Labilibaculum sp. DW002: one gene and its partner. The protein of the gene in region 1 binds, or shares a complex with, the protein of each later gene. Links are inferred from orthologs where the notes say so. Each region holds a gene or a part of one and is shown on either strand. Other genes may lie near its edges.

The links.
Region 2: the proteins of tsaB (region 1) and tsaD are in contact, whole or in part, in a solved structure (PDB 4WQ4), measured with the Escherichia coli proteins. The link is inferred for Labilibaculum sp. DW002 from one-to-one orthologs.

Annotation. Positions count from the first base shown.
Region 1 is NZ_JAKJSC010000001.1:2,778,477-2,794,869, forward strand. What follows is about bases 6,104-8,860. They hold tsaB (tRNA (adenosine(37)-N6)-threonylcarbamoyltransferase complex dimerization subunit type 1 TsaB), read left to right. Parts: upstream 6,104-7,003; coding sequence 7,004-7,717; downstream 7,718-8,860. Other genes in these bases: L3049_RS11015 (TolC family protein), read left to right, coding at 6,104-6,785; L3049_RS11025 (DUF3108 domain-containing protein), read left to right, coding at 7,736-8,503; efp (elongation factor P), read left to right, coding at 8,653-8,860. In the rest of the region: L3049_RS10990 (deoxyguanosinetriphosphate triphosphohydrolase), read right to left, coding at 1-459; L3049_RS10995 (ABC transporter ATP-binding protein), read left to right, coding at 873-1,589; L3049_RS11000 (ABC transporter permease), read left to right, coding at 1,626-2,879; L3049_RS11005 (ABC transporter permease), read left to right, coding at 2,872-4,155; L3049_RS11010 (efflux RND transporter periplasmic adaptor subunit), read left to right, coding at 4,193-5,317; more of L3049_RS11015, read left to right, coding at 5,424-6,103; more of efp, read left to right, coding at 8,861-9,222; L3049_RS11035 (GAF domain-containing SpoIIE family protein phosphatase), read left to right, coding at 9,342-10,565; L3049_RS11040 (DUF4625 domain-containing protein), read right to left, coding at 10,623-11,057; tyrS (tyrosine--tRNA ligase), read right to left, coding at 11,118-12,410; L3049_RS11050 (DUF3667 domain-containing protein), read right to left, coding at 12,512-13,534; L3049_RS11055 (CvpA family protein), read right to left, coding at 13,534-14,076; L3049_RS11060 (GH3 auxin-responsive promoter family protein), read left to right, coding at 14,213-15,724; L3049_RS11065 (hypothetical protein), read left to right, coding at 15,731-16,393. UniProt on the Escherichia coli protein: Required for the formation of a threonylcarbamoyl group on adenosine at position 37 (t(6)A37) in tRNAs that read codons beginning with adenine.
Region 2 is NZ_JAKJSC010000001.1:1,966,849-1,983,470, reverse strand. Bases 6,031-9,016 are described here. They hold tsaD (tRNA (adenosine(37)-N6)-threonylcarbamoyltransferase complex transferase subunit TsaD), read left to right. Parts: upstream 6,031-7,005; coding sequence 7,006-8,028; downstream 8,029-9,016. Other genes in these bases: L3049_RS07525 (class IV adenylate cyclase), read right to left, coding at 8,586-9,016; L3049_RS07530 (hypothetical protein), read right to left, coding at 8,065-8,502; L3049_RS07540 (translocation/assembly module TamB domain-containing protein), read right to left, coding at 6,031-6,920. Outside these bases: L3049_RS07560 (ExbD/TolR family protein), read right to left, coding at 1-29; L3049_RS07555 (MotA/TolQ/ExbB proton channel family protein), read right to left, coding at 38-736; L3049_RS07550 (SLC13 family permease), read right to left, coding at 857-1,411; sodium:proton antiporter NhaD, read right to left, coding at 1,477-2,244; more of L3049_RS07540, read right to left, coding at 2,409-6,030; more of L3049_RS07525, read right to left, coding at 9,017-9,128; L3049_RS07520 (chemotaxis protein CheB), read right to left, coding at 9,273-9,833; L3049_RS07515 (CheR family methyltransferase), read right to left, coding at 9,833-10,675; L3049_RS07510 (response regulator), read right to left, coding at 10,693-12,258; L3049_RS07505 (response regulator), read right to left, coding at 12,331-16,071; L3049_RS07500 (hypothetical protein), read left to right, coding at 16,385-16,622.

The DNA of each region.
Region 1 (16,393 bases):
ATTGCAAAGATCAGCCCACTGTTCTCTTGTAAATTTACTTTCTAGTTTTTTCCCTTCGTCATGAGTAAAATAGTAAGAGAGAGCTTCTTCTCCGGAATGACCGAAAGGTGGGTTACCTAAATCGTGAGCCAAACAGGCACCAGCTACAATACTTCCAATTTCTTTAATGCTAGAAAGATCATCTGATAAATTTAGTTGTATTAACTTATCAGCAAGCGCATTACCCAAAGAGCGACCAACACTTGAAACTTCAAGACTATGCGTTAATCTATTGTGCACGAATATACTTCCTGGAAGAGGGAATACCTGTGTTTTATTTTGTAACCTTCTGAAAGGTGATGAGAATATTAAGCGATCGTAATCTCTTTGAAATTGCGATCTAATATCTATCTGTTGTACAGAAGAAAACTGGTCTTCTTGACCAAATCGTTTTGCCGATAATAAGCTATTCCACTCCATTTTTTTCATTTAAAAATCTAAAAATACATTAAATATTTTCTTTGATCACATGTGTTCGTATTTATTCACATATATTAATAAAATCAAGCATAGTTTAACTTATTTTTGATTAATATAGCGTACATTATCGTACAGTGCATGTAATATTTACGGACACAATGGAACTAACACTGAAATGCATTAATTATACTAAAGCCCTAATTATCAACCTAATTACATCTGTGGCATATCTATTGATTATACAATGAGAATTTGAGGTGATTTTTTTCTTAACTTATTTATCGATTACAATTTGACCTTATCAGTCATATTCACTGGTTTGTCGATAAAAAAATGCGTTTATCTAAATTTGTTTGCAATGTGAATGTTTAACAGTAATATTGTTTACAGATTTTCAAATACCACTAACTATTATGATTCGACTGACAAATATTCACAAGTCCTATATTACTGGGGCAAATAAGCTTCATGTACTTAAGGGAATTGATTTGCATATTAAAGAAGGCGAGTTGATTTCCATCATGGGATCTTCAGGTTCAGGTAAATCGACACTCCTAAACATATTAGGTCTCCTTGATAATCATGACGATGGTACTTATGTCTTGAACAATCAGGAAATAAAAGCCATGAGCGAAACTAAAGCAGCAAAGCTTAGAAATAATTTATTGGGTTTTGTATTTCAATCTTTTAACCTGATATCCTTTAAAAACGCCATGGAAAATGTGGCACTCCCATTATACTATCAGAAGGTAGCACGTAGAAAACGTAATAAGCTTGCCGTTGAATATCTCGATAAAATGGGATTGAAAGAGTGGGCTGAACATATGCCAAACGAATTATCGGGTGGTCAAAAACAAAGGGTAGCTATCTCGAGAGCAATGATAACTCAACCGAAGATTATTCTTGCTGATGAGCCTACTGGTGCCCTGGATTCTCAAACCTCACTTGAGGTAATGGATCTCTTAAGAGAAATTAACCGTAGCGGAATTACAGTAATTATTGTTACTCACGAATTGGATATTGCAGAAATGACAGATCGCATCATTAATCTCAAAGATGGTTTAATTGAATCGATTATTGAAAATAAAAAAATCAATAGTTCCGAGACAATTCAAAGTCACCAAGCATAAGGCAACCTAATCAAAAAAACGCTCTACAATTAAGCTATGTTTGATAGAGATAAATGGAACGAGATATTTAGTACCATTCGTAAAAATAAAACCCGAACCTTTCTTACTGGATTTTCGGTTGCAACTGGAATCTTTATGCTGATTTTTCTTTTGGGAGCAGGTAGAGGTTTGCGTAATGGGATGAAAGATGTTTTCGCTCAGGATGCTACAAACAGTATGCAGATATATGGTGGGCGAACTACCAAAGCATATAAAGGAACACCCGAAGGAAAAAGGATTCAGATGAAAAATGCGGATTTGCTGAGTCTAAAAAAATCCATAGAAAAGATGGATGCTATTTCTGCAATGAGTTATATCCCGGGAGCAGAGGTTATATCCTATAAAGATAATTTTGGAAACTTTAATGTTTCTCCAATTCACGATACCTATAAGGAAATTACAAATTTTGATATTCTAAAAGGGCGCTTTTTGAATAAAAAAGATATAAAAGACTATCGAAAAGTTGTAATTATTCAAGATGTTGTTAAAGAAGTTCTTTTCCCAAAAGAAACAGCAGTCAACAAGTTTATTACAATCAACAACATTAAATTTAAGGTAATTGGTGTTTTTCATCAATCTAGCTTTGATGATAACTCGAGAGAAATTTATATTCCGATTACGGTAGCTCAGAAGATTTTCAATAATAACGATCATGTTCGAAGAATTTCTTTTACTCTTAGTGATGTTTCTGTTGAAGAAAGTAAAAATGTAGTACAACAAGTCATCTACAAAATGGCTGACGAGCACGGATTTAGCAAAGAAGACAAAAGTGCCTTGTGGATACAAAATAACATTGAAAACTCTCAATCTTTTGCTGCCCTTTTTAGAGGTATTGAAAAGTTTGTTTGGATCATTGGGGTTTTTACAATTTTACTGGGTGTTATTGGAGTTTTCAATATTATGATGATAGTTGTGAAAGAAAGAACCAAAGAGATCGGTATTCGAAAAGCTATTGGAGCATCTCCAATTTCTGTTGTTTCGCTTGTTTTGATGGAGGCTATTTTTATTACAGCTGCTTCGGGCTATGTTGGTTTAATCGCCGGAGTCGGACTACTTGAGACGATTTCAAAATTTAATCTTATTGAAAAACTATATCCTCCGGCGGCAATTTATTTTTTAGATCCACAAGTTGATATGGGAATAGCTGTTGGTGCAACAATTGTTCTTGTAATAACAGGTGCTTTGGCAGGTTTTTTTCCTGCACGTAGAGCTGCCTCTATTCGGCCGATTGAAGCACTGAGGGATGAATAGTATTTTGACTAAAATAAACAATCAGATCATGTTCGATTTAGATAAATGGCAGGAAATTACTTCTGCCCTCAAAAAAAATAAATTAAGAACGGCTCTTACAGGCTCAGGGGTTATGTTTGGGATTTTAATTCTCGTGACACTGCTGGGAATTGGTAGAGGTTTTCAGAATAACATACAATCTTCTTTGGGGAATTTCGCAACCAATTCTACCGTATTTTGGGTGCAAAGAACAACCAAAGCATATAAAGGATTGCCTCGAAATCGATTTTATCAGTTTACAAATGAAGATTTAGCCGCAATTAAAAGATCAGTTCCTGAATTAAAAAATATAGCTCCAGAAATTAATGGATGGAGTGGCGGTGCTACTCACAATACTTTTAGAAACGACAAAAAAGGGAATTTTAAAATTAAGGGCTCTTCTCCTGAGATGAATAAAGTGATTCCTGTGGAAGTTCTTTCAGGGCGTTTTATTAATGAAAATGACTTGAAAGAAATGAGAAAGGTAATTACCATTGGACCTCGTGTCCAAGAATTAATGTTCGACGAAGATGAAGATCCAGTTGGTCAATACCTTAAAGTAAACGGAATTTATCTACTAGTTGTAGGAACGATTAAACCATTAAGTCAAAACATGGGTAATCGTGATGACATTATTCAAATGCCATATACAACACTTCAGCGCTTGTATAACAGAGGTGATAAATTCTATTCTTTTATTGCAACGGCCAAAGTTGGTGAATCGGTTGAGGAGCTTCAAAATAGTATATTTTCAATTCTAGCTCGACGTCACAGCATTCATCCTGATGACAAACAAGCAATTGGGAATTTTAACATTGCCAAATTATTCCAAAAAATATTCGGCCTTTTCAATAGTATTGGCTTCTTATTTTGGGTGATTGGCTTTGGAGTTTTAATTACTGGAATTATTGGTGTCAGTAATATTATGCATGTTGTCGTAAAGGAACGAACTCGTGAAATTGGCGTGAAGCGTGCTCTTGGAGCCAGACCTTGGGAAATTATCAGTCAGATTGTTACTGAGGCTGTTTTCCTGACTACCTTTTCAGGCTTTTGGGGCTTGGTTATTGGAGTTCTGATAGTTGAAGGAGCGGGTAAAATGGCTGGAGATACCAATCAAATGATTTTAAACCCATACGTCGATATAAAAGTAGCTTTTATCGCACTTGGAGTTTTGGTTGTGTTTGGCTGTTTTGCCGGACTGTTACCAGCACAAAAAGCTATGAGAATTAAACCCGTTGATGCTTTACGTTACGAATAAATTACACTTGATATAACACTTGAAAATAACAATTGATATGAAAAAAGTTTTTAGAATTATAATGGTCGTAGTCTTTATCTTGCTGTTTTTTGGAACAATTGCTTTCCTATATAGTAAATCGCAAGAGAAACCTGAAGTTTATGAAACTAAGTCGCCTGAGTTAACTGATATCGTTAAGAAAACAGTAGCTACTGGTTCCGTAATTCCTCGTAAAGAGATTAAAATAAAGCCTCAAGGGGTATCTGGTATCGTTGAGACATTATTTGTTGAGCCAGGACAGATGCTTAAGAAGGGTGATAAGATTGCTAAGATTAAGATTATTCCGGATATGATTAATCTGAATTCTGCAGAATCGAGAGTTGAGAGAGCTCAAATTAGTTTTGAAGACGCTCAAATCAATTACAATCGCGATAAACTGTTGTTTGAAAAGAAAGTAATTTCTGAATCTGATTTTCAAAAGCCACGTTTGGCTTATCGAAGTGCTCAGGAAGAGTTGAAATCTGCAAAAGATAACCTTCAGCTTATTAAAGAAGGTGTGACTTCTAAATCGGGAAGTGTGACTAATACTATTATCCGTTCTACTATTGAAGGGATGATTCTTGATATTCCTGTGAAAGAAGGTTATTCGGTTATTCAAAGTAATACTTTTAACGAAGGAACAACTGTTGCTATTATCGCTGATATGGGCGAAATGATTTTCCAAGGAAAGGTTGATGAAACTGAAGTTGGAAAAATAAAGCAAGGCATGAATCTTAAGCTTACAATTGGAGCAATTGAAGATTTTAAATTCGATGCTCATTTAGAGTATATATCTCCTAAAGGTGTGGCAGAAAATGGTGCTATTCAGTTTGAAATTAAAGCAGCTGTAAAATTAAGTAATGAGTACTTTATTCGTTCCGGTTATAGTGCTAACGCTGAAATTGTACTTGATAGAAGAGAGAAAGTTTTAGCTGTAAACGAGAGCTTGTTAGAATTTAGTAACGATTCAAGTTTTGTAGAAGTTGAAACATCGGAACAAGAATTCGAACAACGCTATATTAAAACAGGTATATCGGATGGTATCAACATCGAAGTACTAGAAGGAATTACAAAAGATGATAAACTGAAAGGCGAAAAGAAGAAAAAAATTGACACAATAAAAAAAGATAAGGACGAAGCGTAAGCTTATTTTACAAATATGGCAACCCAATAAATTTGCCATCTTTATCTTAAATTTATGCCATTAATGGCCGGATATCATGTTCTCGTTAGATCAAAAAATTACACACATGAAAAAAATATTATTACCCATACTTGCCTTTATTTTTTCCATCTCGGCAGTTAATGCTCAGGAATTATGGGATTTAAAGAAGTGTATTGACTATGCGAAAGAACACAATATTTCATTGCAGTTAAGAAAACTAGATGCAGAATTTCAAAAGAATAACACTGAGCAATCTAAGTACGACCTCTTGCCAAATTTAAATGGTAGTTCAGGCTACGATTTTAATTATGGACGTACCCTTAGTGCTAGTAACACTTATGAAAATAATAATAGTCAATCAGGATCTGTAAGTTTATCATCGAATGTGACTCTTTTTAATGGTTTTCAAAAGAGGAATGCCATTAAAAAAAATGAATTGGAGTTGAATGCAGCTTTACAGGATGTGGAGAAAGCTAAAGATGATTTGGCTTTAAACATTACATCCTATTTCTTGGACATTTTATTTAAAAAAGAGCTTTTAGATATTGCTCAGGAGCAAGTAAAAGTTACCAAATTTCAAATCGAAAGAACAAGTGCATTGGTCGAAGCAGGAACGCTTCCAAAGGGAACTTTAATGGAACAAAAAGCACAAGCTGCTCGAGAAGACCTTGCAGTGGTTAATGCTCAAAATTCTCTAGACATTGCTCTCTTAGATCTTGCTCAACTTTTAGATTTAGAAAGTGCAGATCAGTTTGATATCAAAACTCCTGATCTTCCTGTATTAAATGCAACAAGATCTCTTGTGAATCCTGAATCAGTGTTTACTAGTGCATTGGAATTTCGTCCTGAGATGAAAGCAGCTAAATATAGATTGCAGAGTTCTGAAAAAGGTTTAGCAATTGCAAGAGGACAAATCACGCCTTCGCTTTCGATGTCAGGTTCTTGGGGGTCAGGTTATAGGAAAAATCAACCAGAAACAGGATTTGATGTAGGAGGAAATCCAATAGTTATTCGAAAAGAGATGAAGCTATATGATCAGTTGAAGCTTTTTGAATCAAAAAGTTTCGGTTTCAATTTGAGAATTCCTATTTTTAATGGAGGAACTGTCAACAGAGCTATTAGTAATGCTAAGATTAATATTGACCGTTCTAAGTTGAATATGGAAAATACTAAAAATATTCTTCGAAAAGAAATTCAGCAAGCTCACGCGAATGCTTTAGCAGCGATGAAAAAATATTTTTCAAGTGAAACTGCAGTTTCTTCGACGGAAGAAGCTTTCCGTTATACCGAAGAGAAATTTAATTTAGGTTTGGTAAATTCAGTTGAATACAATCAGGCAAAAAATAATCTTTTGAAAGCAAAGTCGAATCTGCTTCAAGCAAAATACGATTACATATTCAGAACAAAAATCATAGACTTCTATAATGGAGTCGAAATCAGTTTATAGTCAAGTTTACATTACCAATTCAAAACTCTCAACAATAAGTTTGTTGAGAGTTTTTTTTTACCCGAATACGTGTATTGGTTTGATCATTTGTCTTAGATATAGAACGATGATTTCTTTTTGATTGTAATTTTATATGGATAAAGTCTATTTATTTGATTAGTTATCATTCACAATTACTATTTTATCCTTTATTTTGCAGTGATTTAAATTTTTATCAGATGGCATTACTTTTACATATCGAAACATCAACAGCAGTTTGTTCTGTTGGTTTAGGAAAAGACGGAGAATTACTAGCTCTAAAAGAAACTAAAGAAGGGATGAAACACGCATCTCATCTAACGGTATTTATTGAAAACATCCTAAAGGAGAATGGTTTTTCAACTTCCGATTTAGATGGAATTGCGATTAGCATGGGCCCAGGCTCATACACTGGCTTAAGAATTGGTGTTTCTACTGCAAAAGGAATCTGTTACGGTGCTGAACTTCCTTTAATTGCCATAAGTACATTGCAAGCAATGACAAAACCATTACTAGCCAATGAAAACATTCAATCGCAATTAAAAAATCCTGAAAAGGCCTATTATTGCCCAATGATTGATGCTCGAAGAATGGAAGTGTATACCGCATTTTACAATGACAAAAATGAATTAAAAAAAGATATTTCAGCAGATATTATTGATGAAAACTCCTATGCAAAGGAGCTATCGGAAAGAGAAATTGTATTCTTTGGAGATGGTGCTGCGAAGTGCAAAGAAATCATCGAAAGTAAAAATGGCATCTTTCTTGATAATGTAACACCAACAGCAACTGGAATGATTGAATTGGCTGAAGCAAAATTTCAAAAACAAGAATTTGAAGATGTAGCCTATTTTGAGCCCTTTTATTTGAAGGATTTTGTTGCAACAACACCTAAAAAGAATATCTTTAAGTAAGAACTAATAGAAAAGCATATGCGTAAACTTTCCCTTTTCATTCTGCTATTGTTATCAAGCTACACCATATCGCTTGCAGATTTTCCTGTAGGTGCTAATGAAAAGGGAGAACATTTAAAATATGTAATTCATTACGGTATTATTCGTGGAGGCAAGGCCAGTTTAAAAATAAAAAATGAAAAATTAAATGGTGAAGATATTTACCATGCTACACTTACCGGCAAAACAGTTGGTCTTTTTAATACCTTGTACAAGGTTAGAGATACCTACGAGAGCTTTATAAATCCCAAAACCTTATTGCCCGTTAAAGCCATTAGAGACATCCGTGAGGGAAGCTATAAGAGATACAATGAAATAAAGTTTGATCGTGAAAAAAATGAGCTAACAAGTCAAAGATCTGGTGTGCACAAAGTACCTGAAGGCATTCATGACATTTTATCGGCTTTTTATTTTGCTAGAGCAAATCATTTTAATTCTGACTTGGTGGAAGGGGAGATTGTAAAAATTCAAACTTATTTTTCTGATGAATTATTTCTTCTTCAATTTCGTTTTATGGGATACGAAACCATCAACAGTAAAATTGGAAACATTAAATGTTACAAATTTATTCCGATTGTTGAAACTGGTAGAGCATTCAAAGATGAAGATGATATGAAAATATGGGTTTCGGCCGATGCAAATAGAATTCCTGTAAGAGTACAATTCGATCTTTTCATCGGCTCCTTACGTTGCGATCTGATGAATTTTTCAGACTTTTCATCCAATTCTCTTTTAAACAAGGAATAAAATATCTGCACTTCTCTACTATCTTATTCAAACAAAGCCTTGTAATATTTCAGTTTATAAATTGTTTCTCTTACTTTTGCACAACTTAGAAGTCTTAACTACTTCTAATTAGTTGAATGAAACGATAATTAAAAAAATAATTTTATATCATGGCAAGTACTGCAGATTTTAAGAATGGTATGTGTATCCATTTTAAGACTGGTTTATATACGATTGTTCAATTCCAGCATGTTAAGCCTGGTAAAGGTCCAGCTTTCGTAAGAACTAAATTAAAGAATGTAAAGACAGGTAAAATTATTGATAATACTTTTACTGCTGGTCTTAAGATTGATGTAGCTCGAATTGAGCGCCGTCCATACCAATATCTTTATAAAGATGATATGGGTTACAATTTGATGCATACTGAAACTTACGAGCAAATAGCATTAGAAGAAAATTTATTTAATCAGCCAGACCTTTTGAAAGAAGGTGATCACGTTGAGGCTGTAATTCATGCCGATACTGAAACGCCACTATACGTAGAGCTTCCTATTCATGTTATAATGAAAGTTACATACACTGAGCCAGGTTTACGTGGTGATACGTCTTCAACAAATTCACTTAAGGCTGCAACTATTGAAACGGGTGCAACTATCATGGTCCCATTATTTATTAATACTGGTGACAAAATTAAAATTGATACTCGTGATCGCTCTTACTCGGAACGTGTAAAAGCTTAATTTACATAAATTCATCATCAAAAAAGGATTCTTTATGGAATCCTTTTTTTTTATTTATAACTGAAATTTGGTAGTGATTTGATATTTCCTAAATTAGCATAAACAATAAATTCCCAATCGTGATCAAGCAACAATCTGTAAACAGCAAATTTAAGCTCGAGCTAATTCTAAAAATCACGCAAGCGATAAATGAAAATTTATCGGTTGACGAACTTTTGCAGCAATACCAAAATATTCTTTTCGAAGATCTTAAGATTGGTAAAATTGCTGTTTTTAAGTTTAATTCTCGCTGGGAAAAACTATTGGTTTCGGGTATTTCCAGAGATTATATCGACAAAATTAAAATTGAGAAACACCTATCTAATTTTTCCGAAATCACTTATATATCTAGTGATTTACCAGATGTTTTCCAATCTTTTGATTTTATCATTCCAGTATTCCATAAAAATTCAGTACTTGCCTATATTCTAATTGGTGATATTGATGAGGAAATGGAAGGAATGAGCCCAGCAATTAGACATTTAAGCTTTATACAGACCATTTCCAACATTATTATTGTTGCTATGGAGAACAAGCGCATGTATAAGCAATTGCTAATACAGGAGGCATTTAAAAAGGAAATGGAATTGGCTTCAAAAATTCAAAATCTATTAATCCCAAATCAAAGTTCTCTTCCACAAAATCAATACATTTCTACTCGTGGCTATTATCAACCACATTTAGAAATTGGCGGCGATTATTACGATTTTATCAACTTTAACAATCAAGAATTGGGTTTTTGTATTGGAGATGTATCAGGAAAAGGAATTCCTGCTGCTCTAATCATGTCTAACTTCCAAGCGACTTTGCGTGCCTTATTTCGTCCAGAAACTCCTTTGGATGAATTGATGAGACAACTAAATCAAAAGGTTTGTGAAAATTCGAGTAGCGAAAAATTCTTAACCTTCTTTATAGGAATTTACAACTACACCACAAGAAAATTAAAATATGTAAATGCCAGTCATCATCCTCCTTTGCTTTACAACTTTGAAAAGGGAGAAACTACTTTGCTTAAAGAAGGATGTATTGGATTAGGGATGTTAGATGAAATCCCTAAAATTACGGTTGGGGAAATTACCATTGAGGATAACTCTAAATTACTTTGCTATACAGATGGTTTAATTGAACTAGAAAGAGGTGATCATATGGAAGTTGGCGTTCACTTTTTAACTAAAATGTTCGCAACACCTAAAAGTTTATCCGATACCTTTAGTGATCTAATTCAACATATAGATATTGGCAAAAAGAACAAAGCAGTTATTGATGATATATCCTTATTCGGAATCGAATTTAATTCATTATAAAAAACAAAAGGATCGGCAATGCCGATCCTTTTTACTTTATAGCTATTCGTAAAATAATTACTTCTGAATAATGAAAGTACGTTCCTCTGTTTTTTCATTTGCTTCCGTAGAAGCATCTGTAACTTTCACTAACATTTTGTACTTTCCTTCTTTTGCATCGGCTGGAAGATCCATATTGAAAGTAACTACTTGAGATGTTCCTGACAATGTTCCTGACTTGTCAAAAGTAAACTCAACAGGAGTTGTTTTAACTGTCATTCCTACTGCTTGAAAAAAGTCAACACTTACAATATAAGACTTTAATGCCTCGTTATCTGTTGCCGTAAAACTTGCACTAACTGTTTCTCCAGGAGCAATTGTCTGATCTGCTGTCGGTGCAGTGATCGTAATTCCAGGAGCTACTTTATCTGTATCGTCTCCTCCTCCGCTGCTTCCACAACTCATTAATCCTAATGAAAACAATGTAACCAAGGCGTATTTTAATAATTTCATTTCTGTGATTTTAGTTTTTGATTTGATTAGCTTCTCTAAAAATAGTTGATAAGCAGCAAACTAACAAGCCACAATCAAGAAATAATTCTTTTTACCCTTCTGAACCAGTAAATACTTATCAGCAATTAAATGTTCTTTAGTCACTGTTAGTTCCGCATTAGCTTCCTTCTCCTTATTTAGACTGATAGCATTTCCTTTAAACAAACGTCTCAATTCACCTTTCGATGGAAAAACTTCTGCCTTAACTGCCAAAAGTTCCACTACGTCAACGCCATTTTCAAATTCCGTTTTATCAACATTAAATTGAGGTACACCTTCAAAAACTGAAAGAAAAGTATCTTCATCAAGTTTACGCAAAGCATCGGCTGTAGCACGACCAAATAAGATTTGAGATGCTTCAACGGCCATATCGTAATCTGCCTCAGAGTGAATCATTGTTGTCACCTCTTTAGCAAGGCGCTGCTGCAACTTACGCATATGTGGCGCCTCTTTGTGCTCTGCTACTAATGCCTCAACTTCTTCCTTAGAGATTAGTGTGAAGATTTTAATATATTTCTCTGCATCCTCATCAGAAGTATTCAACCAAAATTGGTAAAATTTATAAGGAGATGTGTATTTAGGATCAAGCCAAATGTTTCCAGATTCTGTTTTACCAAACTTACCTCCGTCTGCTTTCGTAATCAACGGACAAGTAATTGCCCATGCCTGACCACCTTCTTTACGGCGAACCAATTCTGTACCAGTCGTGATATTTCCCCACTGATCTGATCCACCCATCTGAAGTTTACAGTTCTTTGATTTATATAATTCTAGAAAATCGTTTCCTTGAACCAATTGGTAAGTAAACTCAGTAAACGACATTCCTGTTTTCGATTCTGAAGACAAACGTTTCTTCACAGAATCCTTACTCATCATGTAATTAACAGTAATATGCTTTCCAATATCACGAATAAAATCAAGAAATGAAAAATCTTTCATCCAATCGTAGTTGTTAACCATTTCAGCAGCATTATCTGCATCTGAATCGAAATCCAAGAAACCTGAAAGTTGATTTCTCAAACATTCCTGGTTGTGACGTAAGGTCTTCTCATCAAGCAAATTTCTTTCTTGTGATTTTCCTGAAGGGTCACCAATCATACCTGTTGCACCACCTACCAAAACAATTGGTTTGTGTCCGGCTACCTGAAAATGCTTAAGCATCATAACGCCCACAAGGTGTCCAATATGTAAAGAATCAGCAGTAGGGTCGATTCCCACGTATGCCGATGTCAATTCTTTTTCCAATTGTTCTTCTATACCCGGCATCATATCGTGAATCATGCCACGCCACTGTAATTCTTCTATAAAACTCATCTGTATCGTATTTTATATCCCTATAGGATTCTGTTATGCAATAATTATTTTCGGATGACAAAGATAAGAATTTTACCATTGTATTTTCCTCTATATTTTAGCTATTCCATAACGAATGATGCCAGAGCAAATGAAATCCCTAAAACCAGTAATATATTGTATATAAATGATAGCATTATAAACTTGATCGTTGTCTTAATCCATGACTGTTGATAATAAAATTTCAAAGTCAAAAAAAGCTGTAGTGGTATGAGCAGATAAAGATAAATTGCAAATGATTGTATGGCCACAACTTCCGTCAGAATTATTAATTCGCTTAAAATTACGATTACAAATATAAAGGAATGATAATTAAGCGAAATTAATAAATGCTCAAGTAAGTAACGCTTCCTGCGAATGTAAAACAAGGCTAAAAACAGCGCGAAAACTGGCAGAACAACGAGTAACAGCTGCGATAGTTTCTTAAATGCCATATCGATCATCACCTCAGGATTTAAGCGCCACATTTCAATTAAATTCTTAATGGCCTTATTTTGAGTAATAAAATCACTATTTGTCGCCCTTTTGGTTGATGCAGAAATTGAGTCTAATTCGCTTACTGGTTTTGTATCAATATCAACATTTAATATTCCTTTTTTTAAGGCTGCCTGCCTTTGCAAACTATCCATATTAATGCTGTCTTTCGAAACGATCTCTTCTAAAAAAGACAAGACTTCAACTTGTTCTCCATCTCCATTCTCAAATGTTATATTTTTTTCAGCCTCGGTTTCAGGTCTATGATTATGAGAAAGGAGTAAAAAGGCGAAAAAAGTTAAAAATAGATACAAGCGAAAAGGGGGCGTGTATCTCGCTCTTCGTCCCTTCATAAACTCTTTGGTTATAAAGCCTGGACGAACCATAAGTGGCAATAAGGTATGAAAAAAACGATTATCAATCGATAAGGCATCTCCCAAAGATTCAGAAACTACACTAAAAAATGGACGATGAAAACTTTTTACAGATTGCCCACAATTGGAGCAAAAACTACCATTAACGGGGTGCTCACAATTCGCACAGAAGCCCTCGAAATGAACTGTTTTACGTCTTGGTAATTTTTGAATGTATTTTTTGATCGTATTCTTCATTAGACGTCAATCGGAAGTTCCTTTTTCACTTTTTCTTTAATCTTATCCTTTGTTTCACCAAAATCCGAATCAAAAAGATCAAACATGGTTTCAGAAACTTTTTTCATTGGTTCGTACAAATAGCTGGATTCCTTTTTTTCATCGGAAATAAAATTAAATTTTTTATCCAGATAACTAACAAAATAGACTACGATACCTATAATTATTACTCCTTTAAGAAGACCAAATAACATCCCGAAAATTCGATTGACCATTCCTAAAGCAATAGCTTCGATTAACGAATTTAAAAGTTTCCCAATTACATTAACAATGATTACGATTACAATAAATGTCACACCAAAAGCAATATAGCCCAAGTATTCTGGGTTATAGTCGAATCGATCTCTAATAAATTGCGCTGTGAAATCTGAAAAATGAATGGCTCCATAAATCCCCAAAACCAAAGCTAGAAGCGTTGCAACTTCAAAAACTAAACCATTCTTAAATCCTTTTACCATTGCCCAAAGCAAGGGAATCCCAATTAATATATCGATTATACTCATTTGTTATCTTTTTCAAATTAGACAATGCTCACCAAATATAACTAAAAACCAACATAATTAACGTATATTAAATAGAGAAGAGACAATACAACATGTAAAATTTATATATATATTTAAAACAGTAAACTAACTTATTATGGCTTTAATAAATTCTCTGGTTAGCTGGTTTAATACAAAAAGACTTTCTCAGATCGATTTTTTCAAAAATCATCCGATAGAAACTCAAATGGAAACCCTAACCCAATTAATTGATCAAGCATCCAATACGGAATGGGGCAAGAAGTATAACTTCAAGAACATTCATTCACTTGCTGAATTCCAAGAGCGATTGCCTATAACAACCTACGAAAGTGTTGAAGGCTATATTGATCGTTTACGAAAAGGAGAACAGAATATTTTGTGGCCTAGCGAAATTAAGTGGTTTGCAAAATCATCTGGTACAACTAACTCTAAGAGCAAATTTATTCCTGTGAGCAAAGAAGCCATGGAAGATTGTCATTTTAGAGGAGGGAAAGATATTTTAACTCTTTATACTTCATTGTTTCCTGAAACAGGTATTCTCAAGGGCAAAGGACTCACTTTGGGTGGATCTCATCAAATTAACAACCTAAGCAATGAATCTTACTACGGTGATTTATCTGCTATTCTAATTCAAAACTTACCCTTTTGGGCCGATTTTATTCGTACTCCTGACACTTCGATAGTGCTTTTGGAAGAATGGGAAGAAAAGTTGAATAAAATGACCGAAGCAACACTTAACGAAAATGTAACGAGTCTTTCGGGTGTGCCTTCCTGGTATCTGGTATTACTTAAACATGTCTTAAAAGTTAGTGGTAGAAAAAGTATTCATGACATATGGCCAAATTTGGAACTTTTTGTTCATGGTGGTGTTTGTTTTGATCCATATCGTGACCAATTCAACTCATTACTTCCAACTGATAAAATGAATTATATGGAAACCTATAATGCTTCGGAAGGTTTCTTTGGTATTCAAGACGATTTGGATGACAAATCGATGTTGCTTATGCTCGATTATGGTATCTACTATGAGTTTATTCCTCTGGAAAATGTGAATGATGAAAACCCCAAAGTTATAAGTATCGAAGAGGTAGAGCTGTATAAAAACTACGCTATTATTATTACAACTAATGGTGGATTATGGCGTTATCAAATTGGTGACACCGTGCAATTCACTTCCTTAAAACCATACAAATTCAAAATTTCAGGACGAACCAAACTCTTTATTAATGCATTTGGTGAAGAGATTATAATAGACAATGCTGAAAAAGCAATGCAAGTAGCATGTTCAAAAACCAACGCCGTTCTAAAGGATTATATGGGAGCTCCAATTTTTATGGGGGATAACAGAAAAGGTGCTCATCAATGGCTTATTGAATTCGAAAAAGCTCCTGATAATATCGATGAATTTACTTTTGTTCTTGACAATGCTTTAATGAGTGTAAATTCGGACTATGAAGCCAAAAGATACAAGAGTATTACGCTAGTAAAACCACAAGTTACCATTGCTAAACCTGGTTTATTTTATCAATGGTTAAAAGAAAAGGGTAAATTAGGCGGTCAGAATAAAGTTCCGAGACTTTCGAACAACAGAAGCTTAATTGATGAGCTACTCGAAAAAAACAAGTAAACAACTATGTTACAATTTCTTATTTGGTTGATTTATATTCTTCCAGTTCAACAAGCCCCAATAATAAACCATTCTCATGATTTTTTTGTAGTGGATCATTGGGGCAATATCATCATGGTTGGAAATAACGAAATTCAAACATTCAATTCCAAAGGTGATAAAATCGCTTCTTTTTCCAATTCTATGTTAGGAGAAATAGCGACAATTGATGCCTCTAACCCTCTTCGCTTACTGGTATTTTACAAAGAATTCAACCAAGTACTCTTTCTCGATCGCAATTTAGCTGAAATTGGGACTGAAATTGACTTGTACGAATATTCTGAAAATGAAACGGAGTTGTTATGCTCTTCTCCTCATGGTGGTTTTTGGATCTATAACTCTATAGATAACCAAACGATGCATATTTCTGAATTTGGAAAAACAATCAATAAAAGTATTATATTATCTGATTTTTGGGGAAGTACAATCCCATCATCCATGCATATTTATGCAAACGACTTGTACCTTCTTTATCCTGAAAAAGGAATTTTAATATTGGACCAAAACGGACAATTCAAAAAAAAGATATCTATTCCTGAAATTCAAAATTTTCAGGTAAATCAAAATTCTATTATTTACGCCAAGCAATCTGGCCTCTACTCTTTTAATGCTCTTCAAAAAGAAGACACA
Region 2 (16,622 bases), 810 kb from region 1 along the record:
TTGACTTTATTTCTTGATTTTAATGCCATAATTCGAATTACTTAATTGGTTCATTCAAAAGATCCATAAATTCGGTAGTTGTTGCTTCCATAGTGAAAACAACTTTTTCAACCTTAGCGACTAAAATATTGTAAGCGAAATAAGCAATAATACCTACAATAAGTCCCGCAACTGTTGTTACCATAGCTGTGTAAATACCATTAGCAAGTAATGAAACATCTATATTATTACCGGCATTTGCCATAGCATAAAAAGCTTGAATCATTCCCATTACTGTTCCAAGGAAACCGATCATTGGTGCTGCTCCAGCAACTGTAGCAAGGGTAGGTAAGTTCTTTTCCAGTTTCGATACTTCAAGATTACCAATGTTTTCAATTGCGGCATTTACATCATTTAAAGGACGGCCGATACGTTTTACACCTTTTGAAATCATTCTTGAGACAGGCGTATCATTGGTTTCGCAAAGAGAAAGTGCTGAGTCAATTTTTCCGTCGTGAATGTAATCTTTGATACGATTCATGAAATTATCATCCTTTTTAGAAGCTTTTCTAATTGCATAAAAGCGCTCAAAGAATATCCATATGGCAATTATTGATAAAGCGAATATAGGAATCATGATCCATCCACCTTTAAAAGCAAGATCAATGAAATTAAGTGTGATTTCACTTGTCTCTGTTACAATTTCTTCATTTTGAGTAGCATTCTGAAGACCAGCTAAGAACAAAAGGTTATTCATATCGTCAATTTTCTGATTTATCTATATATATAAAAACGAGATATAATATAAAATATTATATCTCGCTAAATTAATATTATTGTTTCTTATTCCCCACACAAAAAATGGGAAAATAATACTTTAATGTAATAACATTGCTTGAATGTAGTAAACACCAGCTCCAGCAAGGTATCCAGCAAGTGCGAGAAGAGAAATTTTCTTTAAATACCAGATGAAATCAATTTTCTCCATTCCCATAGCAGCAACACCTGCAGCAGAACCAATAATTAAGATAGATCCTCCTGTACCAGCACAGTATGCTAAGAATTTCCAGAATACACCATCTTGCATAAAATCTGCCACGTAACCTGCAGTTTCAGGACCTGCAATATCGTACATACCCATTGCAGCAGCTACAAGAGGGACATTATCTACAATTGCTGAAAGGACACCAATAATCAAATTGATACCGTAAACGTTATGTATGTTTGAATCTAACCAGCTTGCTAAGATATCCAAATGACCAGCAGATTGCATACTTGCAACAGCTGAAAGAATACCTAAAAAGAATAAAACAGTAGGAACATCAACCTTCTTTAAAATGGCAGTTACATTTAAACGAGATTTGTACTCTTTACCCTTATTGCGATGCATGATTTCTGTTACAACCCACATCACACCTAGTCCGAATAACATGCCTAAGTATGGTGGCAGATGGGTTACAGTTTTAAAAACCGGAACAAAAAGAAGTGCACATACACCTAAACATAAGATAAATAGTTGTTCTTTATGTGTGGTGTACTCTTTTCATCTCCACCCGATATTTCTGGTCGTGTAATATTCCCTTTGATGTACGTAGTTACAATAAGTAGAGGTACAAGCATGGTAAATAAACTAGGTACTATTACTCGAGTAATAATATTTAAAGTTGTTACTTGTCCACCAATCCATAGCATAATGGTTGTAACATCACCAATAGGAGACCATGCACCACCGGCATTGGCAGCTAATACGACCATGGATGCGAAAAACCAACGGTCCTTCTGATCATCAATCAGTTTACGTATAAGAGCAACCAAAACAATAGTGGTTGTAAGATTATCTAAGGTTGCAGACATGAAGAAAGTAAGAATACTTAAAATCCAAAGTAGCTTTACTTTATTAGTTGTCTTAATTTTATCTGTAATAATTTTAAAACCTTGATGCTGGTCTACAATCTCAACAATGGTCATAGCTCCCAAAAGAAAGAATAGAATTGCTGCAATTTCAGAAAGATGATGAAGAACTTCATCATGAACAATAAATTTCATCATCCCATCGACGGTATCTTTATCAGGATTAGCTAAAGCGAACTCATTCCATGCCGTACTTACTCCTGATGATAGGATGTCAACGCCTCCAAAAACATAAAGTGCCCAAGTTATTGTTCCTATAAGAAGAGCAGAAGCTGCCTTGTCAATTTTGAGTGGATGTTCGAGTGCAATTGCGATATAACCAAGAACGAAAACCACTACCATTAGTGTAAACATAGTAATTGATTTATTATTTAGTTAATTTAATTTCAAAAGTAAGCTACTAATATAATAATATTTGAGCTTTATAATCAGGGCCAATAAAAGAAAAAAAACCATTATTAATTCTGTTGAAAAACATTGAGAATGTATTTCTTAAACACTAGTTCGGTAAATTTAAGCTAGTCTTTCTTTTCCTCTTTATTAGGACTAAGGAAATTGAGGTATTTTTTTATTAATCCAGAAAAAGTATTGAATTCTTCTTTGTAGAAAATACCGATTCCTTGTGTATTCCTTGAATCTTCATATACCAAATACTCGTTAGAACGGGTAAAAGCTTTCAGTTGTACCTTGCCTTTTTTGTCAAGCCGGATGTTGACATCCACGTCACCAACAATATCATTATCTCTAGTTTGGCTGTTGCTTGTGCCAACATTTCCATTAATGGTAACTTTATCGTCAAATACCTGAGTAGAGAGTGCTAATTCCACTTCATCACTGGTTAGATTATCTCCCGGACGATAACTTACTCCAATATCAAAATCATTACTAATTTGACTTAGCCAATTTGATAATTGGTTCGATAATAATTCACTTGTGGTTACTCCAACTGCATAGCTTGAATTCTTATTTTCAAAATCAGGATCAGTTGACCTTAGGTGTTCTGGAGTATAAAAGCGGTTCAAAACCAATAAGGATAGAATTTGTTTATTCATTTCATCCTCGGTAGAGAATAGACCTTCCAAAATACTTTGCGTTTGTTGATCTAAAGTTGGGAAATCGATATTGAATTTAATATTAGGATTGGAGAGTTTCTGACTCAAATTCATATTGCACTGTACAGGTACCTTTTTGGTATTGTCGATGTATGGAGTGTTTAATAGTAGATCGTATAAAGTGGTTTTTACATTGTACATGGCATTAATATTTACCGTTGCGTCGTAAGGATCTCCTGCCCATTTAATAGTCCCACCATTTGCCAAATCAAATTTTTTGCTGATTACATTCTGAAGTGTAAACATGTATCTACCGTCTTGGATTGTATAATCGCCAAATATTTTGAAATCTCCTTTGGTATCAATTTCAAGTTTTAAATTTCCAGTTCCTCGAGCCTTTAAAACATCTCCAATTTTTGCATCCATAATAATTTGGATTTCAGTTTCCGGAGTAACTTCCAAATCACAATTCATTCTAATACCCGACAAATCTATTTTGTATTCTTCTTTTTCTTCTTCAGAACTTTCAGAATGATAGTTTGTATTCACAAAGGTGATAAAATCACTTTCTTTAATATCTCCACTATTATTTAAAGGAACATTCAGCTTGGTGTTTTTATCGGTTCTAGCAATAATTTCAATATCTAAATCGTCAACAGAACCAAATAGTTGAGTTACACCTGTCACATAAGCTTGTCCATAAAATAACTCGTTATCTGTAATTTTTGTATCTAAAACATTAAAGCCTAGGGTATTTATTGCGAGATCTAAATTGAAGTTGCTGAATTGCTTATGAGATATAACACCAAAAATACTAGCTATGTTTTTATTTTCGTCATAAAGCTTGAAATCCTGAAATTGGAATTCGTTGGGTGTTATCTTAATACTGTCGTTACAAGTGTATGTTGTTTGCAATTCATTTACTGTAAATGCAGCATTTTCCAGATTTAATTTTCCAATTGATGTCGGATTATCAATAGGTCCTTCAATGCGTAAATTCCCTGAGGCATTTCCTTTAATATTCGAAATGTTCTCCTGAAAATATGGATTCAAGAGGTTCAAACGTAGTTTGTCAATTTGAATATTCATATTTAAGGAATCTTGCTCAGGAAAATAACTTCCAGTTAATTCTAACTCTTTATGAGATTTATAATCGGTAAAAGATGAAAAGGACAATTCCTTAGCTGTTTTATCCCAATCGCTTAGAAGGTAAAAATTGCCTAATGTATCGTTGTTAAGAACCAGATCTTCAAGCATGATGTTCGAATTGGAAAGACGATCACCATAAAAGTCCGATAATTGCAGGTAACCTCGAACTGTACCATCGATACCAATGTTTTGTTCACGAGTAAGGTCATTTAAATTCTTTAGGCTTATATTTTCAATTTGAAAATTGATACTATCCTTAGGATTGCTTGAGATTTTTCCATCTAAACCAAAATATTGATTTTCTCTGCTGACTTTAAAGTTATCAATCTCATAGCTTGTGCTGTCTAAAACAAAACGAGATTTCGGAATGTTCCAGATGCTATCCGCCATAATTATTGTACTAGGCAGTAGGTCAATATCCCAAACAGGATTATTACTTACTTTAGATTTTTCAACTTGTGCTTCGGCCGAAATAAAACCGCTATAAGTAACAGCATCCCAATTGTTCCAAAGCACACTAAGTTGTACTTTATTATCGCTAGCAACTATTTTTTCTGATAAATTATACAAACGGAAATTATCAGAAAAGCTAAATTTATTGGTGCGACCTTTAAGAACTAACTCTTTATCATCAGTTGATAAATCGATTTTTAATTCGTCGAAAGTTTTGTTTTCAAAGCTTAGTTTTGGAGAGTTGAAATTCATTTCAATTTTTTGCTCTTTTGCATTTAAACTTCCTTGTAAATTGGTATTTGGTGCTAATGTGATTTTTGGAAAAAGAAGTTTCGTAATTGGCTCGGTTTCCTTCAATTCTACCGAGAATTTGAATTGGTTTGTAGTATCAGTATTGACAAATTCTTTGTCTGGAGCATAAGCTGGCAAATAAGAATAAGCAATGTTGGTAATTGAAGAAATTAGTTTGCCAACTTCATAATTCCCTTCAATTTTGGCATCGGAGATATCTGAATTTAGGATGATTCGCTTAAAACTAGGAGATGAAAAAGAATTAATTGTAAATTTTTGCAGCGTAAATTCTCCAAGGCTGTTGGTGTATTCAGTATCACTAATTTCAATTATTCCGTTGGCATTGTCAAATCCACTGCCTGCGAAATTGGCATTCATTGTAAGGCTTAATTCGGCTTTAGGATCTTCCCAATTTAAATGGAGAGGAAATAATTTAGCATTACGAAGGTGTGAGCTAAATTTCATGGTTGGTATTTCCGTTGAGAAATCAACATTTCCTTCAAAATCGAAACCAATGTTTGGATCTTCTATCGATACTTTTCCATCAAATCGTGAGTTTGAGAAGAAACCATCTAAGGAAAGATTTTTGTATTCGTAGTTGTTGAAATCTACTTTGCTAATGTTTCCTTTCATGATTCCTTGAGCAGAAGAAGATTCTGTAAATCCATTAACAGAAACATTCAAGGATACGTTTCCTACTTTATCTTGCTCTAAAAATCCGCCAAGGTTAAAGTCGCTAGCACTTAAATCTCCCTTGAAATTTAATCTGTTGCCTCCTGTAATGGGCTTAAACAATAAATCGGTTTCTAATTTTCCCAAATCAGTATCAAAATCACCGTAAAAGACAAAATCATTTAAAAAACCATTAAATTTCCCATTGTAATGAATTAACCCAAGATTATCGAAGTACTCCGGCAAGTTGAAATGTTCTTTGTCATAGCCAGGGATATAAACCTTTTCTACATCTGAAATACTTGTTGTTAATTCCTTAAAATCAGCTTCTAAATAAGCATCTCTTAGGTAGGGAAGACCATTCATATAAAATTTACCCTTCAGAACAGTGTTTTCCCCATAAACAACGTCTATATTTCTACCTTTTAGGTCATAAACCGTTCCATACACATGGCCAGATAAATAGCCGGTTTCTCTAAATCCTAACAAGAGCTCATTAAAATAAGCTACATCTAGAAAGCTAATACGCGAAGATGTAAATTGGAAGTCTAGTTGCATTTTTTTTGTAAACTGTTGCCAATAGTTTTTACCTGTTTCATAATTAAAATACAGATGCTCGGCTATTAGTTTACTATTCTTAGATACAATATTAACATCCTTTAATCCCCATTGGTGACTTGTAATCCAAGTTCTTGCCTTAAAATCTTTTAGTTCGAAGCCCGATTTTTCAATGCAATGCATGTGTTGAAGCTGCAAATCGATAGAGTCTCCGATGATTTTTATATTTCTAGCTTCTAAATTCAAGTTTGTGACATAAATGTCTTCATAGTTCATCCCAAAATCTTGAGGTTCCCGAGTCGAGGTTCGATAACCAAATTGAGAATCTTCCAAGTCAATATTTGCAACAGATATATTCCAAACTTTTTTATTCTTCGATTCTTGGTTTTTTGTGGCTCCTGAACTTAAAGAATCGAGAAAAACATCATAGTTAAAAACTCGATCTTTATCTTCATGTAGATTTACGTAGGCCTTGTTTAAAGTTAGCTTGTTTACGAAAACTTGCTGTTTTTTGAAATTGAAGGAATCTATTTTTGCTTTTAGGCTACCAATATAGAGTAAAGTATCTTTACGGTAATCTTCTACATAAACACCTTTAAGGATAATACTTTTAAAAGGAGAGATGTTAACTCCTTCAATTGTGATAGGTGTTTTTGTTTGTTCAGAAAGATATTTAGCAATTTTTTGGCTTGTATACGTTTGAACATGGCGATTTAAAAAAATTAAATAGCTTAAAATGGGTATCATAATGATAACCACAAGTGTCCAAATTGATATTTTGAGGAATTTTTTAATAGTTTTGTGCTTTTGAGTGCAGTTGCACAAAATTAGACAAAAAGAAATAGAATATAACATCCCATTATTGGGATTAAGAAGATTTTTGATTTTTTTAACCATTTATGTGTGTAATACCAGTATTATAAGGATATAAAACAAAAATATGAGTATAACGATATTAGGAATTGAATCTTCATGTGATGACACATCGGCTTCAGTTTTGCGCGATGGTGTGATTCATTCTAACATTACTGCCACTCAAACTGTGCACATGGCTTATGGTGGAGTTGTGCCGGAATTGGCTTCTCGTGCCCACCAGCAAAATATTATTCCAGTAGTCGATCAGGCATTGAAGGTGGCAAACGTAACTGCTGATGAAATTGATGCAGTCGCATTCACGCGTGGCCCAGGATTATTAGGATCTTTAATGGTTGGAACATCTTTTGCAAAAGGCTTTGCTCTTTCTAAAAACATTCCACTTATCGAGGTGAACCATCTTAAAGCACACATATTAGCTCATTTTATTGATGATTTGAAGAATACTTATGAGCATCCAAACTTTCCATTTCTTGCCTTATTGGTTTCAGGAGGAAATTCTCAGATTATAGTTGTGAAAGATCACATGGAAATGGAAGTTATTGGTGAAACGATTGATGATGCAGCTGGTGAAGCTTTCGATAAATGCGCTAAAGTCATGGGTATTCCTTATCCAGGAGGACCAGTAATTGATAAACGTGCTAAAGAGGGGAATTCATTGGCTTTTGAGTTTAACCGACCTAGAATCCAAGGATTGAACTATAGTTTTAGTGGTTTAAAAACTTCATTTCTGTATTTCTTGCGCGATAGAATTAAAGAGAACCCCAATTTTATAGAAGAAAACATGAATGATTTGTGTGCTTCATTGCAATACACAATTGTTGATGTGCTTATGAATAAGGTGAAACGTGCCGTACGTGAAACAGGGATAAAAGAAGTTGCAATTGCTGGTGGAGTTTCGGCAAATTCAGGTTTACAGAATGCCATGAAAGAAACTGCTGTTAAGCAGGGCTGGAAGGTTTATATTCCTCAGTTAGGTTATTCATTAGATAATGCAGCGATGGTTGCAATTACTGGTTATTTTAAATATCTGAAAAAGGATTTTGTGGAACAGGATACAGCTCCTTTTGCCCGAATGACTATTAAATAAATGAAGGAAACGGAAGAAATTATTCTTCCGTTTCTTTTATAGGTTTAAATAATTCTTCAGAATAATTATGGCTCTCTCGCTTAAATTGTTCAGGTCGATTTGTAATTTCTCTTTACTCTTTAGATTTAAAATAAGATTTCGATCCTGAATTGAGAAATCTTTAATGTCTTTTAGGTAGACCTTTAGTTTGTTATTTCGCCAACCAGTTTTATAGGTTAATTTTCTTGAGTTAATGGTGAGGTATTCTTTTGGATATAGCAGTTTACATCCTAAAAGCAAGCCAATAAAGTAAAGAGAGAGTACAACTAAAATAAGTATCAGATATTCGTTAAAAGGAAAGAATTCTAAATACTTTGTAAAAGCATAAAATAAAGCCGCACAAATCAAGAAGGAAATACTCAAGGCAAGTTGAATTCCCTTTGATTCGTTATTGTTGATTTTATGATTTCGGATATCAAATTCAAATTGAAGCATGAACAGATAGCTTTAGGTTGTTCATACAAGTTACTAAATTGTTAGCTTAAAAATGTAGAAACTCGCCCAAATTAATTTAGTTTTTATTCATCCACTAAAATTTGATTGAATAGATTGTTTTGTTGTAAGAGTTCTTGATACGTCAATGATACAATTGATTTTGCGTTGATTTCTAAAGTTTTAAGGTGTTTGTTGCATTGTCCTTTCAATTGTTCTAAACCGATGGTGCCATCTAAATCATTAGCTTCTATAAGGATAAAATCACCTAAGCCTTTTACACTATCTAAATGAAAAGAGATGTTTTCTAGCTGGTAGCTTTTTCTTTCTTTATCAACAATACAGCTCGAACCAATGGTTTTTTCCAGAATCTCTTTTAAGCAAGATTTCGGAATTGTTTTGTAAGAATTTAGTGTGTTTTGAATTGTTTGTTTTCCGCTTTCAATATTGTAGTGAAGGAGTTGACTACCATAAGTGCCTTCTCTTAATTTTAAAATTCCTGATTTTGAATGAAAATAGGTGTCAGTTTGATGATCTGTACCAAGTTCTTTAGCTTGAATAGCGAGAAGAATATTTTTAAGCTTAGTAAGATCTTTGCAGTATGCCTTTATCTCCACAGAAGTAGTCATTATTCAATTGTTTTGGATGTGTTATTTGCCCGAAAGTTCGGAAAAAATATTGGTTTTGTTTTACTATTTAAATGGGGAGATCAATTAATTGTCACCATTTGAAGAATGGGTGAATGCTAACCTGTATTTGGAAAGAAATTTAGCCTATTTAATGAGTTTGGTTATTTCACTGGCTATTTGGTCAATTTCTAAAATGAAATCGGGTTTAATTAATTTAATTGCAGAAGCCGGCATTATGGAAGCCATAGCATTGTTCGGGTTTTCAACAATCGTGAGGCCACCAAATTCTTGTATTTCTTTTAGCCCAAGTGCTCCATCCTGATTTAAACCGGTAAGCAATACCCCTATAAGCTTGTTTTGATAATGCCATGCAGCCGATTCAAAAAGAACATCTATGGATGGTCTGGAATGATGTATTCTAGAATCTATGCTCAATGCAATTTGTGAATTGTCATCAACTAGTAAATGATAATTAGGAGGAGCAAAATAAATTGTTCCAGCCTTAATAATTTCCTTGTCTTCAGCTTCTTTTACGAATAAATTACAATGGTTATTTAAGTAATTTATAAAGTGATCATTATTGTTTTCACCAATATGCAAAACAATTAGAATTGCCAAAGGAAAATCTTTTGGCAATAGAGGAATAATTGCTTTAAGAGCTTCCAAACCTCCAAATGATGTTCCTATGACTAATGCTTTATACATTAACCAATTCTTTTTTTGAATATTCTTTGTGCTACATCAATTTCGGTAAAATTTCTTTCTTGACTTGTAAAACGAAGAGATTCTTTTGTTCCCAGACATAAAAAACCGCTAGAGGATAAGCTTTCGTGAAATAGGTTGATAACCTTGTTTTGTAAATCTCGATTAAAATAAATTAAGACATTACGACAAATAATAAGATTCACCTCTGCAAATACAGAATCAGTAACTAGGTTATGATCTGCAAATACGACTTTTTTAACGAGAGACTGGTCTAGTTTTATTGAACCATATTTCATGGTGTAAAAGTCGGATAGTTTTGATTTTCCCCCTGACTTCGTATAGTTTCTTTCAAATAGTTCTATATCTCGAGTTGCATAAATCCCTTGTTTAGCAACTTCAAGTACTTTTCTATTAAAATCTGTTGCGTATATCTGGCAGCGATCTAGAATACCTTCTTCTCGTAAGAGAATGGCAAATGAATAGACTTCTTCGCCAGTAGAACAGCCAGCATGCCAGATTTTAATAAAAGGATAAGTTTTCAAATTAGGCACAACATTCTCTCGAAATGAAGCATAGAATTCAGGATCACGAAACATTTCTGTGACATTGATCGACAAATCTGCTAATAGCTCAACAAAAAATTGTTTATCTCTTAATATTTTATCTTGGATTAAAGAGATTGATTCAAATTTACCAATAGCCATTCTACGCATCAATCTTCTCTTAATATGCGCCTTGGAATAATTCCTAAAGTCGTATCCATATTTTTGGAAAATTGCTTCTAAGAGTAAAGGTATTTCAATATCAATATTATCTAGGTTCTCCAGTTTGTTTGGATTCATATGCACTTTCTAACGTACTATTTCTTTGAAGCTTGATTCAATACTTTCCTAAGAGCCTCTTCTTTAAATGGTTTGCTAATAAAGTCGTTCATGCCAGCTTCAATACATCTTTGTTTGTCCTCAACAAAGGCATTCGCGGTAAGTGCTACAATAAAAGCAGGATCATCAATGGTTTCTAAATTTTCAAATCCTCTAATTTTTTCCGTTGCGCTAATCCCATCAAGAACAGGCATTTGCATATCCATTAGTATGATTTGGTGACGTTTTTCTTTGTACATTTCAAATGCTTCCAGACCATTTTTTGCGATCTCACATTTCAATCCCATTATCTTTAGCGTCATGGTAACAACCTTTTGATTGATAGGATTATCTTCTGCAACCAGAATTGAGATTTCAGAAGGGATGTTTGTATTTTGTTCGTCTATCATTGTTGCTTGTTTTTCTTTGTAGTCAAAATTAAGTTCTACCATAAAGTCAGAACCAACACCTAGTTGGCTTTGAAGGCTAATTTTCCCACCCATTAAATTGGTTAGGTTTTTTGATATGGCTAAGCCTAAGCCAGTTCCCCCAAATTCACGAGTAATGGTACTATTAGATTGTGTAAATTCACGAAACAACTTTGTTTGTGCATCTGCCGATATTCCTATGCCAGTATCTTTTATTGCAAAGAATAAGGTAACCTGCTCGTTTTTCTTTTCAAGACATTTAATCGAAATGGTAACTGATCCTTCTTGAGTGAATTTTATAGCATTGTTGGCTAAGTTCATTAAAATCTGATTTAATCGAAATGAATCTCCAATTAAATTTTCAGGAACCATATCATCAATTTCAATCTTGAATTCGATCCCTTTTTCAATAGCTCTAAAATTTAGAAGTTGAAAAATGGTATCACAAACTTTTCTGATATCAAAATCGATACATTCAAGTTCAATTTGCCCAGCTTCAATTTTCGAGAAATCTAGTATGTCATTAATAATCTGCAATAAATGTTCACCTGAATTACTCATTACTTCGAGCATGTCTTTTTGTTCATCATTTAAATCTGACTGCAACAAAAGTTTAGATAAACCCAAAATACCATTCATAGGAGAACGAATTTCGTGAGACATATTAGCGAGAAACATTGATTTTGCATTAGTGGCCTCTTCAGCTTTGTTCTTGGCTATTATAAGTTCTTCATTTTTATTCTCGAGATATTTTAAAACAAGATCCAGCTCTTTTCTTTGTCTGTATAAATCGAGAAAGATGCTAACCTTTCCCTTTAAAACTTCAGGAGTAATTGGTTTGGGAATAAAATCGACAGCACCTGTTTCAATACCTTTTACAATATGAAAATCGCTCTGATGAATAGCGGATACAAAAATAACTGGCAGGTATTTTGTTTTCTTTCTATGGCGCATTAATTCAAGGGTTTCATAGCCGTCCATACCAGGCATCTGCACATCTAGAATTGCCATTGCAAATTCATCTTTCAATGTACATTTGAGAGCTTCTTCACCAGAATAAGCTTTCACAACCTCCACATCGAAATCAGAAAGAATATATTCAAGACTTATTAAATTCTCTTCTTTATCGTCTACGATTAATATTTTATCTTCTGCATTATAGGTAGTTGTTGTTCTTTGTTCAATTCCATATTTCGTATTGGGTTGCAGTTAATTGTATAGCCAAATTTTTAGCATTGAAAACAGCTTATTCTCGTCAATTGGTTTAGATAAGTAGTCGTTTGCACCATGTGCAATAGCTTTGTCGTAATCTTCTTTCATTGCTTTAGCAGTGGTACAGATTACTGGTATGTTTTTTATTTTTGGTGTTTTTCTAATATGTTCGATTGCCGTATAACCGTCCATTTCTGGCATCATTACATCCATCAAAACTAAATCGATATTACTTTCTTCCTCGAGAACTTCAAGAGCAATTTTTCCATTTTCAGCTTCTAAAACTTCCATATCTTTATCCTCGAGAATTTTTCCCAGAGCAAAGATATTTCGTATCTCGTCGTCCACAACCAAAATTCTTTTTCCTTTAAATATTGATTCGTCAATATCGGTTATTTCTTGGGTTTGTATTTGGGGGTTCTTTATTGCTACGTGGTGCAAGAATAAAGTCACTTCATCCATAAGTCGAACATCTGATTTTAGTCCCTTAAGAATAATGGAATTTGTATATTTACTTAAGTCTCGATGTTCTTCTCTTGAAAGTTCTTTACCTGTGTAAATAATTGTATTTGGGATATCGATATTTTCCTTAGAGAGTTTGGCTAATAATTCGTTACCACTAATATCAGGTAAGCCTAAATCTAAAACGATACAATTGTATTTGTTTTCTTTAATTAGCGCTATTCCTTCAAGACCTGTTGATACTTCTTCTATAATCGCATTGGTCGGTTCTAAGAGTGTTGTGAGAATCTTTCGAGTTAATGGATCATCTTCAATTATTAGTATTTTTTTATAATCAGAAAGTAATTCCTTTTCAATTTTTCCAATTGCGCTATTAAAATCTGTTGCGTTAACCGTTGACAATTCTCCTTTTTCTATTTCGCCAATTCCTTCAACAGGATTAACAATGTGTATTGGTAAAGTTGATGCAAAAGGGTGCGCTTTCAATTGTTCTAATTCAGCTTCTCCATTTTCTCTTAACAATTCCAGACCAATTATAATTGCCGAAGGTTGATGCGCTTCAATTAATAACAATGCATCGCTAACATTTGAAGCTGCAAGAGCATTGAATTGAGTGTCATGAATTTGAGAATAAAGCTGACTTGCTTCTTTTTGATTTGGATGAATTACAACTACCGTAGGTTTTGAATGAGGTATGTCTCTATCATCATCTATGAACTGTGGCAAGACAACAGGTTTTTCAACTATCTTGTCTTCTATAATTGTCCTAGAGTTTACGTCTGATTTGCTACTTTCTTTTTGCTTTAATGGCAGTATAATTGTGAAGATAGAACCTTTATTCGTTTCACTTTCGAGATGAATTTCGCCACCTAACATAAATGCCAATTCCTTAGAAATAGATAAACCTAAGCCTGTACCACCATATTTGCGAGACGTACTACCATCAGCTTGTTGAAAAGCTTCAAAAATAGCTTCTTTTTTATCGTTAGGAATACCAACTCCTGTGTCTGTTACCAAAAATGCACACGTATCAACATCTTTTAAATCTGTTCTTCGCAAGTTTTCTTTATCGGTGACCATTTTCATAGCTACTGTAATAGATCCTTGTGAAGTAAATTTAAAAGCGTTTGATAAAAGGTTTTTCAGAATTTGAGATATTCTTAATTGATCTGTTTCAATGGTTTTAGGGAAATCTGAAGCGATGTCAATATTCAAGTCTAATTTTTTCTTTTCCGCTTGATGTTTAAAATTGATTAGAATATCCTTAGCAATGCTTTCAGTGTTAAGATTTTCAAATTCAACAGTCATTTTTCCTGCTTCGATCTTCGATAGATCTAATATTTCATTAATTAATTGCAATAAATCTTTACCACTCTTATTTATAATTTCTACTGACTCAATGTCTTCAGAAGTTAAGTTTCCCTTTTTATTTTTAGCTAACAAACTAGACAAAATTAATAAACTGTTTAGGGGAGTTCTTAATTCATGAGACATATTGGCCAGAAAATCAGTTTTGTATTGACTTGTTTGTTCTAATTCACGGGCTTTTGTTTCTAACTTATCGTGTGTTTGAGATAAATTGAGATTCTTGTTTTGAATTTCGTCTTTTTGTATTTCAAGTTGATTTGTTCTTTCTTCTAATTCTTCGTTAGCAACTCGAAGTTCTTCTTGTTGTACCTGAAGTTTTGTTTCATTATCAATTAATGTTTGTGTTTGGTCGGCAAGTTCTTCATTTGCAATGCGAAGTTCTTCTTGCTGTACTTGTAATTCATTAGCTTGATCTTGTGTTTTCGTGAGCAGTACCTCTAACTGGGTTCTCGCTAAAGTAGAGGAGATTTTAACGGCAACACTTTCACGAATCGCTTCTATAAAGCTAATTGCTGATTCGTTAAGCGTGTTAATTGTCGCTAATTCCATAACTCCTCGTATCTTTTTATTGAAAGTAAGCGGAATGAGTAGGATATTATTTGGTTTCATTTTTCCCGTTGCCGAAAAAATTGAAAAATAATCATTCGGAACATCTTTAAAATGCTTTATTTTCTTTGTTAGTGCTGCTTGACCTACCAAGCCATGACCTTTTGGTATGTGTCTATGCTCTATATCCTTTGGCATTCCAACCGAGGCATTAAGCTCTAAAACTTCTTGATCTTCATGATAAATGTAGATTGCTCCAAGTTGAACTTCTAATAATTCACTGATAAAAATAAGAGATTTATTTGTTACGTTTTCTAAGTTCTGATCTCCTTGAAGTATGGCATTAAATTTATTTACACTAGATCTAAACCATAAGGTTTCGTCGTTTTTTGACTTTGCATCTTTAAGTGTTTGTACCATTTGGTTTAAGGAGATGGATAATTCATCCTCTTTTGATTTTGGCGAAATGGTATGGCTTAAATCTCCTTTTGCAATCTTACCGGTGTGGTTTACAACATTCTGAAAATCAAGTTGTATTGTGTTGAATGATCTAGCTAGGTTTCCAATCTCATCTTTTGATTCAATATTTAAGGGAGTATGATAATTCCCTAATGCAATTAATTTGAAATTGTTAACAATTTTTTCAACAGGAACAGAAATTGATTTTGAAATATATCTTGCTAAAACAAATATTATACCTGCAATAATAAATGCTATTGTAAATATTATAAAGATTAAAGCCGAATTAATTTTATGCGATAGATCATTAACTTCGTTACTAATGTTCGAGTAATGCTGTTGAATTGTACTCAGTTTAACTTGAATAATATCAATATCTATATTTTCCCCGTTACTAAGCAGTTCTTTTTTAATATCGTCAATAATATTAAGTGCTTTACGCACGTTTACTCTTGCACCGCTTAAATTTTTGTTGCGCACTTTGTTAAGTACTTTTAATCTGCTTACTAGTAATTCTGCATTTTTAATGTCGTTACTATAAACTTCGGGAGAACCATTAAAAAGATAGGAAGCTATTTCTGCCGTACTCTTAGAGGTGTAATCTTTCTCTAGTTTTAACAAATCTTCAATTAAGTGATTTGCTTTTGTTAAATGTGCTGCTGATTTTACCAAATATGTAGAATCTTTTCGAATTCTAAATTGATACAATTCTTCTACCGAATTTTGAAGTAAGGTCTGGTGAACACGAACACCATTTATCATGATGCCTAAAGTTCTGCTGGTATTGAAAAAATAGCTAGAAATAAGACCAAGGAATAGGATACTTATAAGGGTGATTAGAGTAGATAGAAATAACTTTGTTTTGATCTTCCAATCTTTAAATCTTCTAAATTGTATTTGCATAATATATCGAGGTCTGTAAAATCTAAATCAACAAATGAAATTAAGCTTTTAATGATGTCGCTTATAGTACGGCATTTCTTGTGAATGGTTACTATACTTGCATGAAAGGTGGTTTTTTTTAGGTTAATATCTAATGTTTGAAAAAGCATTCTTATTTAAAATCATTAAGGACAAGGAATTAGGCCTAATTATTAACTGATTTTTTGGTTCTGGTTTTTTGTTAAAGAAATGTTATTTCTCTTGTTTTTGCGCCTTGCTAATCATAAGTTTGTAAAAACCAAACAAACAATTAATAATCCTAAAAAGTTTAATTATGAAGTACTTAAGCATTTTTGTAGTTAGTTTGCTATTCATATCATGTAATATGAAGCAAAAAGAGACTAATAAAGAAACAAAACAAGCAAGTCAAACTGTTTATTCTATTGATGAATTGATGGTAGTAGCAGATCAAATGGTTGGAAAAGAAGTTGCCTTTAAAGGATTGGTCAATCATGTATGTGCACACTCGGGCAAGCGTTGTATTTTAAAAAATGCTGAAGGTAACCTGTCTC